4 regions of the Pararhizobium sp. LjRoot255 genome follow, and region 2 is predicted to be linked to each of the others. Evidence: predicted binding sites of a transcription regulator. Region 2 holds the regulator's gene; each other region holds the start of a gene.
The links. The regulator PhoB, encoded in region 2, activates phosphate uptake and scavenging genes when phosphate is short. The targets are predictions, from matches to a motif close to TGTCATNNANCTGTCAT.
Positions count from the first base shown of each region.

Region 1: the regulator PhoB is predicted to act here: its motif matches at 1,817-1,833, upstream of ACSQ2W_RS08120 (alkaline phosphatase D family protein).
Region 3: the regulator PhoB is predicted to act here: its motif matches at 1,267-1,283, upstream of ACSQ2W_RS16400 (LTA synthase family protein).
Region 4: the regulator PhoB is predicted to act here: its motif matches at 1,484-1,500, upstream of ppk2 (polyphosphate kinase 2).

Region 1 covers NZ_CAXUPQ020000001.1:1,648,140-1,651,320, reverse strand. Annotated here, with positions in the region: gene typA (translational GTPase TypA) at 1-6, opposite strand, end outside; gene ACSQ2W_RS08120 (alkaline phosphatase D family protein) at 145-1,710, opposite strand; gene ACSQ2W_RS08115 (M3 family metallopeptidase) at 2,082-3,181, opposite strand, start outside.
Region 2 covers NZ_CAXUPQ020000001.1:1,039,628-1,042,808, reverse strand. Annotated here, with positions in the region: gene pstB (phosphate ABC transporter ATP-binding protein PstB) at 1-741, shown strand, start outside; gene phoU (phosphate signaling complex protein PhoU) at 820-1,530, shown strand; gene phoB (phosphate regulon transcriptional regulator PhoB) at 1,648-2,331, shown strand; gene ACSQ2W_RS05155 (GcrA family cell cycle regulator) at 2,397-2,921, opposite strand.
Region 3 covers NZ_CAXUPQ020000001.1:3,419,745-3,422,925, forward strand. Annotated here, with positions in the region: gene ACSQ2W_RS16400 (LTA synthase family protein) at 1-1,231, opposite strand, end outside; gene ACSQ2W_RS16405 (NAD+ synthase) at 1,525-3,181, shown strand, end outside.
Region 4 covers NZ_CAXUPQ020000001.1:2,429,146-2,432,326, forward strand. Annotated here, with positions in the region: gene ACSQ2W_RS11830 (winged helix-turn-helix transcriptional regulator) at 1-501, shown strand, start outside; gene ppk2 (polyphosphate kinase 2) at 539-1,441, opposite strand; gene ACSQ2W_RS11840 (aspartate kinase) at 1,940-3,181, shown strand, end outside.

The DNA.
Region 1 (3,181 bases), 610 kb from region 2:
CTTCATGTGTGAATACTCGGAGGTTTCGGGGCGTATCTGAGGAACTGCCCACATCTTCAATTGCGCGGCTCATACAGGTTTTTTTGCATTTGCGAAAGGGGGCAGTCGGCAAAGTCTTGATGAACGGTGAATCGGCAAAGCGCGCTAGACGCTGTTTCCCGCCGGATCGAGCGTGACCCGCCACAACTCCTGATCCTCCCGGTCCATCAGCCTGACCGTCATTTGCTCGGTCTGGCCGTTGATATCGACGAGGCCGAAGAATTGCAGGCCGGCCGAAGGCGGGAGGTTCTGGTCGATGCCGGCGCCGGAGGCCTTGATGAAGCGCACTTCCGGTCCAAAGGTCATGTCCAGTTCCTTCGGCCCGTAGGTGCCGGAATGCAGCGGGCCGGAGACGAACTCCCAGAAGGGTAGGAAATCCTTGAAGGCACCGCGGGCGGGGTCGTAGTGGTGGGCTGCGGTATAGTGCACGTCGGCGGTCAGCCAGACGATGTTCTCTATGGCATTGTCGCGGATGAAGGTGAGAACATCGGCAAATTCCCGTTCGCGCCCGCTGGGCTGGCCGTTGTCGCCATTGGCGATCGCATCGGAGCCGCGACGATGGGTAAAGTCGTCCCAGACGACAAGGCCGAGCGGCATGTCGCAGGCAATCACCTTCCAGGTGGCCTCGGAGGCGGCCAGTTCCCGCTTCAGCCAGTCGGCCTGGCGCCAGCCGAACAGATCGTCATTCGCATCGCCCTGGTTGGCGCTGCGATAGGAGCGCAGGTCGACGAAGAAGACATCGAGCAGCCGGCCATAGGGAATCTTGCGGAAAATGCGACCGGGCTGGGCAGGAATGGCGCGGATTGGCGTCATCTCCTGAAACGCCCGCATGGCGCGCGCCGCATAGACCGAAACATTTTTTTCCGGATAACGCGGATCGTCACGAAGGTCGGTCGATGCCGACCAGTTGTTCAGCACCTCATGGTCGTCCCACTGATAGAAGGTCGGGCAAACGGCGTTCATGGCGCGGACATGCTCGTCGAGCAGATTGTATTTCCACTGGCCGCGATATTCGTCCAGCGCGCGGGCGACCTCCCGCTTCTCGGGTGTGACGATGCGGTTTTTCCAGAGCGTCCCGTCCCTGAGCGGTATCTCGTCGGGAATCGGATTGTCGGCATAGATCGTGTCGCCGGAATGGATGAAGAAGTCCGGTTCGTGCAGCTTCATCGTCGAATAGGTCTTCATGCCGACATCGTCGATGCCCCAGCCCTGGCCGGCCGTGTCGCCGGACCAGGCGAAGCGGACGGAACGCCTGTCAAGCGGTGCGGTCCGGAAGCGGCCGACGATCGGCTCGGAGACGCTGTTGCTGTCGTAAAGGTCGGACGCGGTGAAACGGTAGAAGATGTCCTGGTCGGGCAGCAGGTTGTCGAGCAGACACTTTGCGGCGAAATCGCTGTTCGGCAGGGCGTCGATCGATGGGAGGCGTACAGGCGCAGAAAAACTCTCGGTCGTCGAATATTCGACCGCGATGCGGGAGGGCCGATCAACCCGCGTCCAGATCATGCCGGATTTCGTATCGACATCGCCGGACTGGACGCCATGGGTGAAGGAGGGCCTGCCGAAGTTTCGCGCGTAGAAGGGAGTGGCAAGAACCGATGTGGCCGCAAATCCCGCGGCCCCAGCGGAGAGCAAAAAGGAGCGGCGGGTCAATGTATCCTGGGTAGTGGCCAAATCTGCCTCCGGTACGGTCTCGGGAATCATAGGCATCCCGAGGCAGACCTTTGGCGAACTGCATGTCAGCTGGTTTACAGTTGGATGAATCTATTCCAACGGTTTGGCGACAGTTCTGTGACTCCCGCTCACCCCATATCGCCGGCGTGCATGCCCACCAGCAAAAGCTCTCTGGGCAGGTTACCGGGCGAGCTCGCTGATCCGGCCGATCTGAAGACATAGGCTTTTTTCACAGGATACGACCGGCATTACCTCTTCTTCCGCGAACTCCCGAACGGCATGATTGGCGTCACCGCCATCCTTTACGAACGGATGGATATCCCCGTGCGGCTGCTAGAGGATCTTGTCGGTATCGCTGATAGGCTCAGGCTTCAAGCGTCGGAGCCAGTCAGTTCTTCCATCATCGCCAGCCCCTTCTTCCGCAACATCGCCTCCGGGCTCGGCAGCTTGCCACGGAACGCCTTGTAGGCATCTTCGGGGTCGATCGAGCCTCCGACGGAATAGATGTTGTCCTTGAGCTTCGCGGCCGTGTCCGGATGGAAGGCGTCGCCGGTTTCCTCAAAGGCGGCGAAGGCGTCGGCATCGAGCACCTCCGACCACATGTAGGAATAGTAGCCGGCCGAGTAGCCGTCGCCGGAAAAGACGTGCTGGAAGTGCGGCGTTGCATGCCGCATGACGATCGAGGCCGGCATGCCGATTTTTTCCAGCACCTCGGCCTGCACCGCCATCGGATCCGCGACAGTGCCGTGTGTATGGAACGCCATGTCCACCAGCGCTGATGAGGTGAACTCGACGGTGGCGAAGCCGGAATTGAACGTGCGGGCGGCGAGGACCTTGTCCAGCAATTCCTGCGGCATCGGCTCCCCGGTTGCCTCGTGTACGGCATATTTCTTCAAGATTGCCGGAACCGTCAGCCAATGTTCGTAAAGCTGCGAGGGCAATTCGACGAAGTCGCGCGAGACGCTGGTGCCGGAAACGGAGGGATAGGTCACATCCGACAGCATGCCGTGCAAGGCGTGGCCGAATTCGTGAAACAGCGTGCGGGCATCGTCGAGCGACAGCAGGGCTGGCTTGCCATCCGCCGGCTTGGCGAAATTGCAGACATTGTAGATGATCGGCAGCTCGCCAACAGCACCGTTCTTCAGCGGCAGGCGATGTTGAGACTGGAAGGAACTCATCCAGGCACCGGAGCGCTTCGAGGCGCGGGCGAAATAATCGCCGAGGAACAACGCCACGAGCTTGCCGTCCGCGTCGCGGATATCGAAGACCCGGGCATCCGGATGATATCCTCTGACGCCTTTCTTCTCCGTTGCCGTGATGCCGAACAGCCGCTGCGCCACGTCGAAGCAGGCGTCGATGATCTTTTCGAGCTGCAGGTACGGTTTGAGCTCGCTTTCGGAGAAATTGAATTTCTGCGCCCGAAGCTTTTCGGCATAGTGACGCCAATCCCACGGCATGACGGGGTGATTGC
Region 2 (3,181 bases):
GGCAAGGACGTGTCGGTCTATTACGGCGAGAAGCGCGCTCTTTTCGACGTGAACCTCAACGTTCGTGAAAACACAGTCACGGCTCTGATCGGCCCGTCCGGCTGCGGCAAGTCGACCTTCCTGCGCACGCTGAACCGCATGAACGATACGATCGACAACTGCCGGGTCACCGGCAAGATCACGCTCGACGAGGAGGATATCTACGATCCGACCATCGACGTGGTCGAACTGCGGGCACGCGTCGGCATGGTGTTCCAGAAGCCGAACCCGTTCCCGAAGTCGATCTACGAGAATGTTTCCTATGGCCCGAAAATCCATGGCCTGGCGCGCTCCAAGGCCGAATTCGACCAGATCGTCGAAACCAGCCTGCATAAGGCAGGTCTGTGGAACGAGGTGAAGGATCGTCTGCATGAGCCGGGCACCGGTCTCTCCGGCGGTCAGCAGCAGCGTCTGTGCATTGCGCGCGCCGTCGCCGTCAGCCCGGAAGTGATCCTGATGGACGAACCCTGCTCGGCTCTGGACCCGATTGCGACCGCCAAGGTCGAGGAACTGATTCACGAACTGCGCACCAACTTCACCATCGTCATCGTTACCCACTCGATGCAGCAGGCAGCGCGCGTTTCGCAGCGCACCGCCATGTTCCATCTCGGCAATCTCGTCGAGGAAAACGACACCGACAAGATGTTCACCAATCCGGATGACCAGCGCACCCAGGATTACATCATGGGCCGCTTCGGCTGACGCCATGCCTTGCCGCTTTCCCATGTGGCGAGCGCGGCGCGCTTGGAACCGGGACCATGAACACAAGGAAAAACGATCATGTCCACGCACATTGCTTCCGTCTATGACGAAGATCTCAAATACCTGAACCGGCGCATCTCCGAGATGGGCGGCCTTGCCGAGCAGATGGTCGCCGAATCCGTGCGGGCACTGGTCAATGCCGACCTGGCGCTCGCCCAGAAGGTCATCTCCGACGACGCCATCATGGATGAGGCCGAACGCCAGATCGGCGAGAAGGTGATCGTCACCATCGCAAGACGCCAGCCGGTCGCATCCGACCTGCGCGAACTGATGGGCTCCATCCGTATTGCTGCCGATCTTGAGCGTGTCGGCGATCTCGGGAAGAACACGGCCAAGCGGGTGATCGCCGTTTCGAGCGCCAGCTTGCCGCGGCAGCTGGCTCGCGGGCTGGAGCACCTGGCCGAACTCGCGCTGATGCAGCTGAAGGAAGTGCTCGACGTCTATGCGTCGCGGTCGCCGGAAAAGGCCAACAGCATCCGTGAGCGGGACAACGAAATCGATGCGATCTACACGTCGCTGTTTCGCGAGCTCCTGACCTACATGATGGAAGATCCGCGCAACATCACGCCGTGCACGCATCTTCTGTTCTGCGCCAAGAATATCGAACGCATCGGCGACCATGCGACAAATGTCGCCGAAACGATCTATTACATGGCGACCGGCTCCCAGCCTGTCGGGGAACGTCCGAAGGACGATACCGCCAACACCGTCGGCGCGATCGGCAACTGATCGCCGCGCCGGATCGGAAATAGGTAAGTGAAATCTAGGCATTTGACTGCCCGACGGCTTTCGGGCCGCCGGACGAGCCCTTGCAATGAGGGCAAGGCGTCAAGGAGTTGAGACCGCATGCTGCCAAGAATTGCCGTTGTCGAAGACGAGGAGGCGCTCAGCGTTCTCCTGCGTTACAATCTTGAGGCCGAAGGCTTTGAAGTCGATACGATCAACCGCGGCGACGAAGCGGAAATCCGGCTGCAGGAGCGCCTGCCGGATCTCCTGATCCTCGATTGGATGCTGCCGGGCGTCTCCGGCATCGAGTTGTGCCGCAGGCTTCGTCAACGCTCCGAAACCGAGCGCCTGCCGATCATCATGCTGACGGCGCGCGGTGAAGAGAGCGAGCGGGTCCGCGGGCTTGCCACGGGCGCTGACGACTATGTGGTCAAGCCGTTCTCGACGCCGGAGCTGATGGCGCGGGTGAAGGCGATGCTGCGGCGCGCGAAGCCGGAAGTGCTGTCGACGCTGCTGAAATGCGGCGATATCGAGCTTGACCGTGAAACCCACCGCGTTCACCGCAAGACCCGCGAGGTCCGCCTCGGGCCGACGGAGTTCCGGCTCCTGGAATTCTTCATGGCCTCGCCCGGCCGCGTCTTTTCGCGCTCGCAGCTGCTGGATGGCGTCTGGGGCCACGACATCTATGTCGACGAGCGCACGGTCGACGTTCATGTCGGCCGCCTGCGCAAGGCGCTGAACTTCTCCAACATGCAGGATGTGATCCGCACCGTGCGCGGCGCCGGCTATTCCCTGGAAAGCTGACCGCATATGAGTGAAACATGAAAATGGGGCCGGCCCCTTTTTCATGTTCAGTTGTTCGCGGCGTCTCAGCGAGCCCGGCGGCGCTCGCCAGAGGGCTGGTAAGCCAGCTTTGCGTGGAAGGTGCAGTAGGGCGATGTATCCGGCGAGTCATTGCCGCAGAAATGGAACTCTTCCTTCATAGGATCGCCGATCGGCCACTTGCAGGTGCGGTCCGTGAGCTGCGTCAGCACCAGGCGGCGGGACATCGGCACGACCACGTTGCCGACCGGTGCGACGTCCTGGTCCTCGATGGCGTCGATTTCCACCTGTTCCTTCATGACGGTGGCGCCCGTGGTGCGTGTCACGGTGCGGGTGGTGACGCGCGCAGCGTAGTTCGGCGCGCGCGGTGCGGATGTCGCCGGACGCTTGGCGCGGGCGGTGGTTGCCGTGCTGCCGCCGGCCTTGGCACGGCCGGGCAGGCAAAGCCGGTGCACCTTGCCGATGACCGCGTTTCGGCTGACGCCGCCGAGCTGCGCGGCGATCTGGCTCGCGCTCAATCCTTCTGACCACAACTTCTTGAGTTTCTCGACCCGCTCGTCAGTCCAGTTCATGGTCTTTTCTCCATTCACAGCGTTGGTGATGGTCGAATCCTCCACCGTACCCCGGACGAACTCCGAGGCTGAAACGCGATAACTCTTTTGGTGACTAGGTCCGCCGCATGCGTTCTAGTAATTAATTGTTAAGGTAGAGGTAGGGGGACTCGCTGACAAGAGTCCCCGGAATCCGAGCGAATCGATTTTCGAGTTTTCCCCAACTTGCTTGGCATGCGTGGCATTTTTGCAAGAGCGTACGGTCAAAAAAATCGATGTCG
Region 3 (3,181 bases), 2.4 Mb from region 2:
TGGTCAGCGATTCATCCGAGGCGAACATGCCCCGCTTCTGCATGACCGGCAGGTTCTCTTCGGACCTGAACTGTTCGAAACCGAAGGCCTTGTAGACGGCGCTGCGGTTCCAGAACCATTTCTGGAATGGGTGAACAGCGCGCGCGACATAACCTTCGCCGCGGAAGAAGGTGGCCAGCGACGGGATCGGGTTGCGGATATACTGCTGGTAGGGAATGCTGCCATAGGGCAGAAAGGCGTTCGAAAAGCCGGTCAGTGCTTCGAACTCGACATTGGCGGTCATGCCGCCGAACTCCGGCGAAAACACGTTGCCGGACTGCATCTTGCGAATGGTCGGCATCGGATCGGGCGAAAGCTTGACATTCGGCAGGCGCGTTGGATCCCAGAAGGATTCGCTCATCAGCACGATGACATCCGGCTTGCCACGATGCGTCGTCCCGGCCGGCACCGGCTTTGTCGGGATCTTGTCGATGGCATCGGACATGTAGCCAGACGGGGCCGTGACATTGGCCATCGGCAGGTTGAGGGCGAACGCCATGACGAAACCGTTGTGGCGGTAGTTTTCCGTCTGGTCCCACATGATCGGGATGACCTGCAGCCGATCGCGCAGCCAGGAGAAATTGTTGTAGTCCATGATGTGGTGGAAGGAGGCAAGCAGCGGCAGGGCGATCGCCAGCCGCGCCAGCCGCTGGCGGCGTGCCAACCGTGGAAAGCGGCGCCAGGCGAAACGGGCAAGCCAGGCAAGGGCGATGATCGAGGCGATGAGGCCGACGACAATGCCGGCGGCAGTCCAGGGGCGGTCCCGCACGAGGACGGGCATCAGTTCCATGATCTGGCGTCCGAAGAGAAAATCGGTCGGATAGAGCGGGTCGGAAAGAAAGATCTGCTTCTGGCGGCTGACGAGCGCCGGTATCAGCGCGAGCGGGGCGATCAGGACAATGCTGTAGTTTTCGCGCCCGAGTGCAGCGTCGAATGCCAGGAACAACAGAAAAAAGACGCCGACCGTCGTCCAGGCCGGGCGCACCGGATCAAGGAAATACGATACGGTTTCGGAGGCCGAACTACGCGCGATCCATTCAACGGCGAAGATGAGAGTAATCGACAGCAGCACTGACAGAGAAAGGCGTCCTGCGATCGACAACACTTTGCTGTAGCGGGCGCCGAACGCGATAGAGGGGCCATAGACCTCGGTGGCGGTGGCAGCATGGACTGCCGATTCAAAATTGGCCAAGGCCTTCTCCAATTTTCACAAAACTGTCGTCTCAATGTCATACAGACGTCATCTTGAACGGAGGATGAATAAGCCGGACAAGGCTTTCTCCGTGCCTTTTCCCGTCCGGATTCGATGCGCGAAACGCGCACGCTGGCGCGGTCCTGCGGTTGTGCCGTGGGTCCACAGATCCCAAGCCGGCGCTTTTTTTCTATTTTGACGGCAGGTACGGGTTTTTTTGGCGCGGAATGCGTTAGATATCTCCCCGGGTGCCGCCGCATCCGCGACAGCAAGATAAAGTACGGGCCTGTTTCATGAGCGCGCAAAAGACCATTTCGAACACGTTCCGCATCGCCGTTGCCCAGCTCAACCCTGCCGTTGGCGATATCGCCGGCAACCTTGCCAAGGCGCGCGACGCCCGTGCCGACGCGGCCCGCCACGGGGCCGACCTGCTTCTTTTGACGGAACTCTTCATTTCAGGCTATCCGCCGGAAGACCTGGTGGTGAAACCCGCATTCCTGAAGGCCTGCCGCAAGGCAGTCGATGCGCTGGCGGCGGACACCGCCGATGGCGGACCGGGGATCGTGATCGGGTTTCCGCGGCAGGACAATACGGGGCGTTACAATGCGGTCGCGGTCCTTGACGGCGGGCAGGTGATCGCGATTCGCGACAAGGTGGATCTGCCGAACTACGGCGAATTCGATGAAAAGCGGGTGTTCGATCAGGGACCAATGCCCGGACCCGTCAATTTCCGCGGCGTGAGGCTTGGCATCCCGATCTGCGAGGATATCTGGGGCGAGCTCGGTGTGTGTGAAACGCTCGCCGAAAGCGGCGCCGAACTCCTGCTGGTGCCGAACGGATCCCCCTACCACCGCGCCAAGATGGACGTGCGCCACCAGGTCGTGATCCGCCAGGTGATTGAGACCGGCCTGCCGATGCTCTATGCCAACCAGCTCGGCGGCCAGGATGAGCTGGTTTTCGATGGCGCAAGCTTCGCCGTCAATACGGACCGGCAGGTCGCCTTCCAGATGAGCCAGTTCGAAGAATCCGTATCGATTTCCGAATGGAAAAAGCAGGAGAGCGGCTGGGTTTGCACGCCTGGAATGATGTCGCGCCTGCCGGAGTTGGAAGAGGCGGATTATCGCGCCTGCATGCTGGGCTTTCGCGACTACGTCAACAAGAACGGCTTCAAGAATGTCGTGCTCGGCCTCTCCGGCGGCATCGATTCGGCCATCTGCGCGGCGCTCGCCGTCGATGCGCTCGGCGAAGAGCGCGTGCGCACCGTGATGCTGCCCTATCGCTATACGTCGTCGGATTCCTTCAGTGATGCCGAGGATTGTGCCAGGGCGCTCGGCTGCCGCTACGATATTGTCCCGATCGAGGAGCCGGTCCAGGGCTTCATGAGCGCACTTTCCGAGATGTTCGAGGGCACGGAACCGGGCATCACCGAAGAAAACCTGCAGAGCCGTACCCGCGGCACGATCCTGATGGCGCTTTCGAACAAGTTCGGCTCGATGGTGGTGACCACCGGCAACAAGTCGGAAATGTCGGTCGGCTATGCGACGCTCTACGGCGACATGAACGGCGGCTTTAACCCGATCAAGGATCTCTACAAGATGCAGGTCTACAGCCTGTCGCGCTGGCGCAACACGACCGTGCCGCCCGGTGCGCACGGTCCTTCCGGCGAGGTGATCCCGAAGAACATCATCGACAAGGCGCCCTCTGCGGAGCTTCGCCCGAACCAGACCGACCAGGATTCCCTGCCGCCCTATCCGGTGCTGGACGATATCCTTGAATGCCTGGTCGAAAAGGAGATGGGCACCGAAGAGATCGTTGCGCGTGGTCATGACGAGGCGACGGTGCACCGCATCGAGCATCTGCTCTATATCGCCGAATACAAGCGCCGCCAGTCGGCGCCGGGCGTGAAGATCACCAGGAAGAATTTCGGCCGCGACCGCCGCTATCCGATCA
Region 4 (3,181 bases), 1.4 Mb from region 2:
GACATTGCACACCGGTCGGGATGCCCGATCAACCTGACGCTGGAAATGCTGGGCGATCGCTGGAGCCTGATCGTCATCCGCGACATCATGTTCGGCAACCGCCGGCATTTTCGCGAGCTTCTCACCCAATCGGAAGAGGGCATCGCCTCGAATGTTCTGGCCGACAGGCTGAAACGGCTGACCGAAAACGGGCTTCTGTCGCGCCGGGACGATCCGAGCCACAAGCAGAAGGGAATCTACAGCCTGACCGAGCCATCGATCCAGCTTGTGCCGCTGCTAGCCCAGATGGGCGCCTGGGGGCGCAGGCATACACCGGTGTCGGAAGAGCTGTCGATCCGCGCCGAACTGCTGGAACAGGGCGGGCCGCCGATGTGGGAGGCGTTCATGGCGGAACTCAGGACCTTGCATCTCGGCACGCCGGCGCAGGAGCGCTCGGTGCTTGCGGAACTGCAGGCGGCCTATCTCGCCGTGGTGGCGAGGAAGAGCGAGACGGCGGCGTGAAGGACCCGGCCGTTTCCGGCCGGATCTTGCACTCTGTTTAGTACACTTCCGGCACGTACATGTCCGGCGGCACCGGACGGCGGATATAGTCGTCGTGACGGATGCGCTCGGGCAGGTCGATCGGAGGCTTGGGCACGTCCTCATACGGGATCTGCTTCAAGAGATGCGCGATGCAGTTGAGGCGGGCCTTCTTCTTGTCGACGGCCTGGACGACCCACCAGGGGGCTTCCTCGATATGGGTCCTTGCCAGCATCTCTTCCTTGGCCTTGGTGTATTCCTCCCAGTGGACGCGGCTTTCCATGTCCATCGGCGACAGCTTCCACTGTTTCAAAGGATCGTGGATGCGCATCTTGAAGCGGAATTCCTGCTCCTCATTGGTGATCGAGAACCAGTACTTGATCAGCACGATCCCCGAGCGCACCAGCATGCGTTCGAATTCGGGCACGGTGCGGAAGAATTCGTCGAGTTCTTCCGGCGTGCAGAAGCCCATGACGCGCTCGACGCCGGCGCGGTTGTACCAGGAGCGGTCGAACAGGACCATTTCGCCGGCCGTCGGCAGATGCGGCACGTAGCGCTGGAAATACCACTGGTTGCGCTCGCGCTCGGTCGGGGCGGGCAGCGCAACGGTACGGCAGACGCGCGGATTGAGGCGCTGTGTGACGCGCTTGATGGCGCCGCCCTTGCCGGCCGAGTCGCGGCCCTCGAACAGCACCACGACCTTGAGCTTCTTGTATTGCACCCAGTCCTGCAGGCGGACGAGTTCGTGCTGCAGCCGGAACAGCTCGCGGAAATAGACCTTGCGGTCGATCGTCGGCTCGGCTTCCTCCGACATGCCCTCGGCGACCAGCTCGTCGAGCCGGTCTTCTTCCATCTGCATTTCCAGCTCCTCGTCGAAGCTGTCGGCAATTTCCGCCTTGATGCGGCTGAGCTGGTCGATCATTGGTCAAATCCCCGTTGGTTGAAGGCACAGGAGCAGGGTTTGATGACAGGTATGTGACAGGCTTCGGTCCTGGGGTGAAGAGTGATTTGAGGGAGGGGACGGGTGACAAAATGACGATGCGGTGTTGGGTGGCAAGCGACCGGCCGCATTCGAGACCGGGCGACCTGCGGCCACCTCGCGCCGACAGCGGTCATTACGCCACACGCACGCCCGCTCGGCGGTGCGCTGCGATGCGCGCTGAAGGTCTAAGTCCCGAGGAATGTGCCGCGGAGGACGCAGGCCAACGCCTGACCCCACCGCCCATCCATCAGTGATCGCGTAAGTCCACAATGGGCCACGATCTGCTGGCGGCATTTCTGCTGCATAGCGCCAAGCTGCCGCTCCACCAGAACCCTTGTCCTCCGCCATTGCACGTCGCCCTCATTTTCGCTAAGAGACCGGCGACTTGAAAACAGACGGGCGCGGGTCGCCGCGCGGCATTTCGACCGGTAGAGGCATATGGCACGCATCGTGATGAAATTCGGCGGCACGTCCGTCGCGGATATGGATCGCATCAGGAATGTGGCGCGCCATGTGAAACGCGAGGTCGATGCCGGCCACGAGGTTGCCGTCGTCGTTTCTGCCATGTCCGGCAAGACCAACGAACTGGTTGCCTGGACGCGCGATGCCTCGCCGATGCATGATGCTCGCGAATATGATGCGGTCGTTGCCTCGGGCGAGCAGGTGACCTCGGGTCTGCTGGCCATCGCCCTGCAGAATATCGGCATCAATGCGCGCTCCTGGCAGGGCTGGCAGATTCCGATCAAGACCGACAACGCCCATGGCGCCGCGCGCATTCTCGATATCGACGGCACGGAGCTGATCCGCCGCTTCGGCGAGGGCCAGGTGGCCGTTGTCTCCGGTTTCCAGGGGCTCGGTCCCGACAACCGGATCGCGACGCTTGGCCGTGGCGGCTCGGACACGTCGGCGGTGGCGATCGCCGCTGCGATCAAGGCCGACCGCTGCGACATCTATACCGATGTCGATGGCGTCTACACCACCGACCCGCGCATCGAGCCGAAGGCGCGGCGCATGAAGAAGATCGCGTTCGAGGAAATGCTCGAAATGGCGTCGCTTGGCGCCAAGGTCCTGCAGGTTCGCTCGGTCGAGCTTGCCATGGTATTCAAGGTCCGCACCTTCGTGCGCTCCAGTTTCGAAGACCCCGATGCGCCGGGCATGGGCGATTTCCTGAATCCCCCCGGTACGCTGATTTGTGATGAGGAAGAGATCGTGGAACAGGAAGTCGTCACCGGCATCGCCTATGCCAAGGATGAAGCGCAGATTTCGCTCCGGCGCGTGGCCGACCGGCCCGGCGTTTCGGCTGCGATCTTCGGCCCGCTGGCCGAAGCCCATATCAATGTCGACATGATCGTCCAGAACATTTCGGAAGACGGCTCGAAGACCGACATGACCTTCACCGTGCCTTCCGGCGATGTGGAAAAGGCATTGAAGGTGCTGGAAGGCGCTAAGGAGAAGGTCGGTTTCGACGTGATCCAGAACGAATCGGGCCTGGTCAAGGTTTCGGTGATCGGCATCGGCATGCGCAGCCATGCCGGCGTCGCGGCGTCCGCTTTCCGCGCACTTGCCGAAAAAGGCATCAACATCAAGGCGATCACTACCTCGGAAATCAAGATTTCCATCCTGATCGACGGCGCTTATGCCGAATTGGCCGTTCGCACTTTGCATTCCGTCTACGGTCTG